DNA from 3 places in the Mesorhizobium sp. M0306 genome. Region 1 is predicted to be linked to each of the others. Evidence: predicted binding sites of a transcription regulator. Region 1 holds the regulator's gene; each other region holds the start of a gene.
What was found. Region 1 encodes LexA, which represses DNA repair genes until DNA is damaged. Its sites were predicted from a motif close to TGTTCNNNNTGTGTTCNG; they were not measured.
Positions count from the first base shown of each region.

Region 1 (3,256 bases):
GCGCTAATCGTCGGCGTGCGCGCCGGCATTCCCGAGGAGATCAACGAAGCGATGCGGCGCACAGGCATCTACCACATCATCTCCATCTCGGGGCTGCATATGGCGTTGGTCGCCGGCACCATCATGGCGCTGCTACGCGGCGCCTTTGCGCTGTTTCCCGATTTCTCATCGCGACGGCCGGTCAAGAAATATGCCGCGGCCGCCGCGCTTTTTTCGATTGCGGCCTACCTCGTCTTTTCCGGCATTGTGGTAGCGGCCGAACGCAGCTTCATCATGCTGGCGGTGATGCTTATCGCCGTGCTGTTCGACCGGACCGCGCTCACCATGCGCAACCTGGCGATCTCGGCCATCGCCGTCATTCTGGTGTCGCCGCACGAGGTGGTCGGTCCGAGCTTCCAGATGTCCTTCGCCGCGACGGCGGCCCTTGTCGGCGCCTATGCAGGCTGGTCTGATTACCGCGCCGGCAGGGCCACCACGCCGCCGCCCCGGCGGTCGCCGCTACGCTTTGCCACTCGAAAGGTCCTGCTGGGCATGGGCGGCCTGGCGATGACCTCGATCATTGCAGGGAGCGCCACGGCGCTTTTCGCCATATGGCATTTCCAGCGCGTGGCGCCGCTCAGCCTGTTCGCCAATCTGGCCATCATGCCTATCGTCTCACTGGTCGTCATGCCCTTCGCCGTCCTCAGTGCGCTGGCGATGCCGTTCGGCGCGGATGGGCCTTTCCTCTACGTGATGGGCAAGGGGCTGACGGCGATGATCGCCCTGTCCGGGTGGATCTCCGAGCGCTCGCCGATCGATGCGGTCGGGCTGATTTCGCTGAGATCCGTCCTTTTGGTGACGATCGCCCTCGTCATTGCCAGCATGGCGACGACCTGGTTGCGGCTCGCGGCACTTCCTTTTGCGCTCGCCGGCTTGCTAACGACAACGCAGACGCGCGTACCCGATGTATTGATCTCGGAGGACGCACGGCTGGTCGCGCTGCCGATCGGCAGCGGTGAACTCGCGGTCAACCGGGCACGCCCGAATGAGTTCACCATCGACAACTGGAAACGCGCGCTCACATCAGAGGCTATCGTCGCGCCGGAAACACCTGGAAAGAACGATCCGCAATTCGACATTGCCGATCCGGCCGACCTACCGCCGGGCATACCGTTCATTTGCACGGACGGCCTCTGCCTTGCCAGGCATCCATCCGGCGCGATCATCGCGCAAGCCAAGGACCGCGATACTGCACGGCCAGCCTGCGCCTTTGCCAGCTTGATCGTCATCGACGACGCCACCGCCCATAATCCCTGCTACTACGACCGGCTGGTCCTCGTCGTCACCAAACGGCAACTGGCGCGCGCGGGAAGTGCGGCCGTCTATTTCGATCCACAAGCGGCAACACGCGCCGAAATCCGCTTTGCCGTCGAAAAATCATACCGGCCCTGGCACGTGCAGCGGAAATTTTCACGCGCGGCGCGGGGCCTGCCGCCATACCGCAGGGCCGACAAACCCAAAGCCGGCGCCAAGGGCGGAGCTCAGTAGCGGCGGATCAGTCCGACGAGCTTGCCTTGCACCTTGACCCTGTCTGGTCCGAAGATGCGCGTCTCGTAGGCCGGATTGGCGGCTTCCAGGGCGATCGAGGCGCCCTTGCGGCGGAACCGCTTCAGCGTCGCTTCCTCCTCGTCGACCAGTGCCACCACGATCTCACCGGGGCTCGCCGTATCGGCATTGCGGATGATCACCGTGTCGCCGTCGAAAATGCCAGCCTCGATCATCGAATCGCCTTTGACCTCGAGCGCATAATGCTCGCCGCCCATGATCATATCCGGCGGCACCGAAATCGAATGCGTCTGGTGCTGGATGGCGTCGATCGGCACACCGGCGGCGATGCGGCCCATCACCGGGATCGAAACGGCGGCGACGACATCGTCGTCATTGCCGGCTGCAGGGACGCGCGACGATGTCGGCTTGCCCTGCCGAGGGGCACCTTGCCCAAGACTGCCCTGGATGACACTCGGCGAGAACTTGCGTGCCGCATTGAGGCCGGGGGCGATCGAGTCAGGCAGGCGCAGCACCTCCAGCGCACGGGCCCGGTTGGGCAAACGGCGAATGAAGCCGCGCTCCTCCAGCGCCGTTATCAGCCGATGGATTCCCGATTTGGAAGCCAGGTCGAGCGCTTCCTTCATCTCGTCGAAGGAGGGCGGAATACCGCTTTCCTTCAACCTTTCGTGGATGAACATAAGCAGTTCGTGTTGTTTGCGTGTCAGCATAGCGACCCCCAACAGAATCAGAAAAACAAACCCAGAACAAACACTATCTGTTCCAGTTGTGTTCCGCAACTGTTTAAAGTTTAATGAATGCGTTAAGGCTCGGGAAACAAACCACGCCCCTACCGGAATGCCGCATTTTCACCCGCCGCGAGCCTCATCGCCTTGATTCTGCTGTCGTTTGCGCCCTTCTGGCTTCCTAGAAGGCGCCACTGGCATCGGCCGTCGGTCGGCAAAAGGGCACGGAATTGAACCCGTATCGACTGTGCGGTTTGGTCAATGCACCGTGAACGAAACGAACTCAAAACGCCAACCTCGGGTTAACTCCGGGTTTCCACCGCCTGGTCAGGCTGCTTCTCGCTGGTGGAGCCTTGCTGCGCGCTACCCGGTAATGGAAGAACAGTCGATGCGTGTCCGGCGTTGCGTTGAATCTTTGGGGGAGCAGGCAAATCATGACAGGAATTCCCGATCTCGCGGCCATAAAGGCGATGGATGCCGCAGATCCGCTGCGCGCGATGCGCGACCGTTTTGTGTTGCCGCAAGGAGTGATCTATCTCGACGGCAATTCGCTAGGAGCTGCTTCACGTGCCGCTTTCGATGAACTGTACAAGGCCGCGACCGAGGAATGGTCGCATGATCTCATCCGCGCATGGAACACGGCCGGCTGGTTCAACATGCCGCTTGAACTTGGCGACCAGCTCGGGCGCCTGATCGGTGCCGCGACCGGCCAGACGGTGGTCTGCGACACGACGTCGGTCAACATCTACAAGCTGCTGCACGCCGCCATGGCCATGCGTCCGCAGCGGCGGGTCATCGTCGCCGAGGGCGATAGCTTTCCGACAGACCTTTACATGGCTGAAGGTGTGGTTTCGACGCGAAAAGATACGCTGCTGCGCCTCTCGGGGGTCGACGCGCCGACCATCGAAGAGCTGATCGACGAACGCACTGCCGTGGTGCTGGTCAACCACGTCAACTACAAGTCGGGCGAACTGCGCGACATGCCG
Region 1 is NZ_JAMYRY010000037.1:36,102-39,357, reverse strand. Features, by position in the region: gene NKI95_RS30350 (ComEC/Rec2 family competence protein) at 1-1,527, shown strand, start outside; gene lexA (transcriptional repressor LexA) at 1,521-2,255, opposite strand; partial or broken gene kynU (kynureninase) at 2,705-3,256, shown strand, end outside.

Region 2 (3,256 bases), on a different contig from region 1:
AGGACGGCGCGCCGGCAAATAGGCTGCGCCATGCTTCGGCAATTCTGGGCCGCATTTCACGCCAGGTCCCGCGCCTCGGGCACGAGCGCCAGCGCTTCGGCAAAGCCAGCGCTGGTGAAGGCGGCGCTCTCGACGACGAGCATCGCGGCGGCAACGCCTTCACGTAGTGCTACGCGCAGCGTCAGGCCGCGCAGCAGGGCGGCGATCGTCGCGCCGGCCAATGCGTCGCCGGCGCCGGCCGCATCGGTCCGCTTTTGTAACGGCGGTGGCGAGATCGAGAACGCGCCCAATTGGTCGAAACCGAGCACCGGTCCGTCGCCGGCAGTGACCACGCCGCTCTTCAGGCCGGCGCGTCTCAGGCCGTCGACGATACCTTGATCGCCAGCATCGATGTCGGCGCCGGCGAGCACGCCGGCCTCGTGCCGGTTCATGAACGCCATCGCCAGAAGATCAAGCACCGGCGTCAGCCGCGCCGCTTTGCTGGGCGAGACTGCAAGCGCAAACACCGGCTTGCCGGCGGCGAGTGCCGCCAGCCGCTCCAGCGCGGTCGACGGCAGGTTGGCATCGCACAGCACCGCGTCGGCCGAACCGATGGCGTCACGCACCTTGGCGCGGCGGATCTGCTTGGGAAGCGCCAGTTCGTAGAGCACCATATCGGCAAGGCCGGCGATCAGCCGGCCGTCGCTATCGATCAGGATCGTATGGCTTGGCGTTGCCCGGTCGAGGAACACCGCCGACAGGTCGACAATGCCGGCCTCGGTGACGGCGCGTAAAACCGTGTCGCCAAGGGCATCGCCGCCGCGCACCGATAGCAACGAGGCCGAGACGCCGCGCCGCATCGCCCAGCGCAAGGCGTTGAAGACGGCGCCACCAACATGCTCGTGCATCGTGCCGGGGTTCAAGGCGGCTGGCACGAAGGCGCCGGCAACCCGGCCGCGCCGCTCGATATAGGCGCCGCCCACGGCCAGGATCGTCGGGGATTTCATCATGCCGGCAAAATGCCCTTAGCTGTTGCCCGGGAGGAGACTAGGTCGCCGGGCGGAACCCTGCAATCGCGGGTCCGATTCGGATGGTGACGGCAACGGCGCAGCATGCGAGGCGGGATATATCCGGAAGCAAAATTGCGAAACAAAAATAGAACAAATATGGATATCCATTATTTTTCAAGCCCTTGGTGCTCATTGACAAATGAGAACAAATGAGGTACATTCTTTTAAGGGATTGCGGGATTGTCCGGCCTCCATTGACGACCACGGGGTGATGTATCATGGCTCAGAATTCTTTGCGGCTTGTAGAGGACAAAGCGGTGGACAAATCAAAGGCTCTGGATGCGGCGCTGTCGCAAATCGAGCGTGCCTTCGGCAAGGGCTCGATCATGCGGCTCGGCGCGAACGAGCAGGTTGTCGAGATCGAAACGGTGCCGACCGGCTCGCTTGGGCTGGATATCGCGCTTGGCGTCGGCGGCCTGCCGCGCGGCCGCATCGTCGAGATCTACGGGCCGGAAAGCTCGGGCAAGACGACGCTGGCGCTGCACACAGTGGCCGAAGCCCAGAAGAAGGGCGGCATCTGCGCCTTCGTCGATGCCGAGCATGCGCTCGACCCGGTCTATGCCCGCAAGCTCGGCGTCGATCTTGAAAACCTGCTGATCTCGCAGCCCGATACCGGCGAGCAGGCGCTGGAGATCTGCGACACGCTGGTGCGCTCCGGCGCCATCGACGTGCTGGTGGTCGATTCGGTGGCGGCGCTGACGCCGCGGGCGGAAATCGAAGGCGAGATGGGCGATTCGCTGCCCGGCCTGCAGGCCCGCCTGATGAGCCAGGCGCTGCGCAAGCTCACCGCCTCGATCTCGCGCTCCAACACCATGGTCATCTTCATCAACCAGATCCGCATGAAGATCGGCGTCATGTTCGGGTCGCCCGAGACGACGACCGGCGGCAATGCGCTGAAATTCTATGCTTCGGTCCGCCTCGACATCCGGCGCATCGGCTCGGTCAAGGATCGCGACGAGGTCGTCGGCAACCAGACCCGCGTCAAGGTCGTCAAGAACAAGCTGGCGCCGCCCTTCAAGGTGGTCGAGTTCGACATCATGTATGGCGAGGGCGTCTCCAAGACCGGCGAGCTGGTCGATCTCGGCGTCAAGGCGGGCGTGGTCGAAAAGTCGGGCGCCTGGTTCTCCTACAATTCGCAGCGTCTCGGCCAGGGCCGCGAAAACGCAAAACTGTTCCTGCGCGACAATCCCGACACGGCGCGCGAGATCGAGCTGGCGCTGAGGCAGAATGCCGGGCTGATCGCTGAGAAATTCCTTGAAAACGGCGGCTCCGAAAGCAGCGACGACGGTTTCGAGGACGACGCCGGGGCGATGTAGGGCAAGCGACGCCTCGCGGAGCGTCAGCCAGGTTTCGATTTGATGTTTTGATTTTGAGTTTGCGTAATCGATGCGTTTCGAACCGCCGGCCCCGTGCCGGCGGTTCGCGTTTGACGGCGAGTCAGACGCATTTCAAAGCGCTGGTGAAAGCCGGGATTTGAGCCCATTTGGTGTTTCTGGACAGGCTGCGGTGCGACCGCTAAAAGGCCATGTCTATTTTCCGCCGGCAGCCGGCGGTTCTCTCGAAAAGGCAGTATTCATGAGTGGCGTCAACGAGATCCGGTCGGCATTTCTCGACTATTTTCGCAAGGAAGGTCACGAGGTCGTCGCGTCGAGCCCACTGGTGCCGCGCAATGACCCGACGCTGATGTTCACCAATGCCGGCATGGTGCAGTTCAAGAACGTTTTCACCGGTCTGGAGAAGCGGCCCTATTCGCGCGCCACGACTGCCCAGAAGAGTGTTCGCGCCGGCGGCAAGCACAACGACCTCGACAATGTCGGCTACACTGCGCGCCACCTGACCTTCTTCGAGATGCTCGGCAACTTCTCCTTCGGCGACTATTTCAAGGAGCGGGCCATAGAGCTTGCCTGGAACCTGATCACCAGGGAGTTCGGCCTGAAGAAGGACAAACTGCTGGTCACAGTCTACCACACCGACGACGAGGCGGCCTCGTATTGGAAGAAGATCGCCGGCTTTTCCGACGATCGCATCATCCGCATCGCGACTTCGGACAATTTCTGGGCAATGGGCGACACCGGACCTTGCGGGCCGTGTTCGGAGATATTCATCGACCGTGGCGAGCATATCTGGGGCGGCCCTCCCGGCAGCCCCGAGGAGGATGGCGACCGTTTCCTCGAATTCTGGAACCTGGTGTTCATGCAGTATGAACA
Region 2 is NZ_JAMYRY010000002.1:86,673-89,928, reverse strand. Features, by position in the region: gene NKI95_RS05360 (TfoX/Sxy family protein) at 1-22, shown strand, start outside; gene NKI95_RS05355 (PfkB family carbohydrate kinase) at 57-989, opposite strand; gene recA (recombinase RecA) at 1,268-2,365, shown strand; gene alaS (alanine--tRNA ligase) at 2,625-3,256, shown strand, end outside.
Region 2: the regulator LexA is predicted to act here: its motif matches at 1,125-1,142, upstream of recA (recombinase RecA).

Region 3 (3,256 bases), on a different contig from region 1:
CAGATCGAGGCCGATCTCGGTCCCGTCTCGGTGCTGGTCAACAATGCCGGCATCACTCGCGACGCGATGTTCCACAAGATGACGCGAGAGCAATGGAAGGAGGTCCTCGACACCAACCTTTCCGGCGTCTTCAACATGACGCATCCGTTGTGGGGCGGCATGCGCGACCGCAAGTTCGGTCGCATCATCACCATCTCCTCGATCAACGGCCAGAAAGGCCAGGTCGGCCAGGTCAATTATTCGGCCTCGAAGGCGGGCGATATCGGCTTCACCAAGGCACTGGCCCAGGAAGGCGCGCGCGCCGGCATCACCGTCAACGTCATTTGCCCCGGCTATATCGCCACCGAGATGGTCAAGGCGATGGACGAGAAGGTCCTCAACGAGCGTGTCATCCCGCAGATCCCGGTCGGCCGTCTCGGCGAGCCGGAGGAGATCGCGCGCTGCGTCGTCTTCCTCGCTTCCGACGATGCCGGTTTCATCACCGGGTCGACCATCAGCGCTAATGGCGGCCAGTACATCGCCTGATCGTTTATCTTTGCGTTGAGACAGATACGCGCTGAATGAACGGGCCCTGCGAAACGGCCCGTTCCATAGCAGCCTTTCCCGCTGCAAAATCGCGGCGCAGACACTGCCCCAAACTGGCACGCAAAGGTTAACGGCAACTGCGCAACCTGTGCACAACTCGTCCGGCGGCCTGTGGATTCTCGGTGGAAAAGCTGTTCACGACACAACATGCTGCGGTGAACAAACCAAGAAACTTTGCCTATCGCTGATTCGTCGCCGATTCGTTCCGGCTTTGAGCGGAACGTTAACGACGAGAGCTGAAAACACCCTCGAAATGATTAAAGCGCATTAGGAAACATCAATAATTTCATAATGTTGGGCGGAGCAGATTGGCTGGCCACGATCATTCACCGGCAAAGGTTAACCGCGGTGCTCGCTTGGATGCCGCTTGCATGAATCGGGCCAGTTTCCGTGATTCAGCATGTGGTGAGACTCGCCGGCAGAAAGCCCAGATGTAGCCGTGAACAAACCCTGAATCAGCGGGAGTCAGTGATTCGTAGCTGATTCGTTCCAGACTCGTTCCAATTGTTAATCGGGAACAGATTTTCTGGCTTCGAAGCAACCAATCGCCTGCCCTCGGCACATTCCGCTTTCGCTTCGCGCCCGAAATCCCTATGTGTCGCCTGTCATACGCGGCCAATATGGGCGCGCTCCCGACAATGCGAGGCAGAGAGCCTTATTTCCAGGCCGATGAACATCCATCCGAAACACACTGAACCGCTGATCCTGTCGGGTCGAGACGTGACGGCCGTGCTCGGCCCGACCAACACCGGCAAGACCCATCTCGCCATCGAACGCATGGTGGCGCATGAAAGCGGCGTCATCGGCCTGCCGCTCAGGCTGCTTGCCCGCGAGGTCTATACGCGCGTCTGCGAGAAGGTCGGCGCCCATAAGGTTGCGCTCATCACCGGCGAGGAAAAGATCCAGCCGGCGGGCGCGAAATACTCGGTCTGCACTGTGGAAGCGATGCCGCGCGAGACCGACGCCGCCTTCGTTGCCATTGACGAGGTCCAGCTCGCCGGCGATCTCGAACGCGGCCACATCTTCACCGATCGCATCCTGCATCTGCGCGGCCGCCAGGAGACGCTGCTGCTGGGTGCGGCCACCATGCACGGCATCCTGCAGCGCCTGCTGCGGGGCGTGTCGGTGGTGACCCGGCCACGCCTATCGCATCTTGCCTATGCCGGCTCGAAGAAGCTGACCCGCCTGCCGCGGCGCACCGCGATCGTCGCTTTCTCGGCCGACGAGGTCTATGCCATCGCCGAGCTGATCCGCCGCCAGCAGGGCGGTGCCGCCGTCGTGCTCGGCGCACTCAGCCCGCGCACCCGCAACGCCCAGGTGGCGCTGTTCCAGTCGGGCGACGTCGACTACCTCGTCGCCACCGACGCCATCGGCATGGGCCTCAACCTCGACCTCGACCACGTCGCCTTCGCCCAGAACCGTAAATTCGACGGCTACCAGTACCGCAACCTGACGGCGGCCGAGCTTGGCCAGATTGCCGGCCGCGCCGGCCGGCATCTGCGCGACGGCACCTTTGGCGTCACCGGTCAGGTCGATCCGCTGGATGAGGAACTGGTCAAGAAGATCGAGGCGCATGAGTTCGATCCGGTGAAAGTGCTGCAGTGGCGCACCGCGCATTTCGATTTCGCCAACCTCGATGCGCTGAAGCGCTCGATCGAGACCAACGCCCCGGTCGAGGGCCTGACGCGCGCACTGCCGGCCGTAGACGCGCAGGCGCTCGAGCATCTGTCGCGCGACGAGGACATCTGGGCACTCACCACCGATGCCAGGCGCGTGGCGCTGCTGTGGGAAGCCTGCGCGCTGCCCGACTACAGGAAGATCGCGCCGGCCCAGCACGCCGACTTGATCGCCTCCATCTACATGGACCTTGCCAGGCACGGCCATGTCGACGAGAACTACATGGCCGAGCAGGTGCGCCGTGCCGACACCACCGAAGGCGATATCGACACACTATCGCACAGGATTGCCCAGATCCGCACATGGACCTTCGTTTCCAACCGGCCCGGCTGGCTGGCCGATCGGGCACACTGGCAGGAAAAGACGCGCGAAATCGAAGACAGATTGTCGGATGCGCTGCATGAGCGGTTGACGAAACGTTTTGTAGACCGCAGGACTTCCGTCCTCATGCGGCGCCTTAGAGAAAACACGATGCCTGAAGCCGAAATCAGCCCAACCGGAACCGTCCTCGTCGAAGGCCATCACGTCGGCGAGTTGCAGGGTTTCCGCTTCACCGCCGACCAGAGCGCCGGCGGCGAGGACGCCAAGGCGGTGCGGGCGGCGGCGCAGAAGGCGCTTGCCGCCGAGTTCGAGGCGCGGGCCGAGCGCTTCGGCGCCTCGGCCAATGGCGACATCGCGCTGGGTTCGGATGGCACGCTGCGCTGGATCGGCGCTCCGATCGGCACACTGGTTGCTGGCGAAGACGCTTTGAAGCCACGTCTCGTTCTGCTCGCCGACGAGCAACTCACCGGCCCGGCCCGCGACAAGGTTGCGGCGCGCGCCGAGCGCTTCGTCAACTTCCAGATCGAATCCCTGCTGAAGCCGCTGGTCGATCTCAAGAATGCCGAGCAGATCACCGGCATCGGCCGCGGCATCGCTTTCCAGCTTGTCGAGCATTTCGGCCTCATCAACCGTCGCGACATCGCCGACGAGATGAAGTCGCTCGACCAGGAAG
Region 3 is NZ_JAMYRY010000001.1:812,540-815,795, forward strand. Features, by position in the region: gene phbB (acetoacetyl-CoA reductase) at 1-525, shown strand, start outside; gene NKI95_RS04235 (helicase-related protein) at 1,255-3,256, shown strand, end outside.
Region 3: the regulator LexA is predicted to act here: its motif matches at 1,071-1,088, upstream of NKI95_RS04235 (helicase-related protein).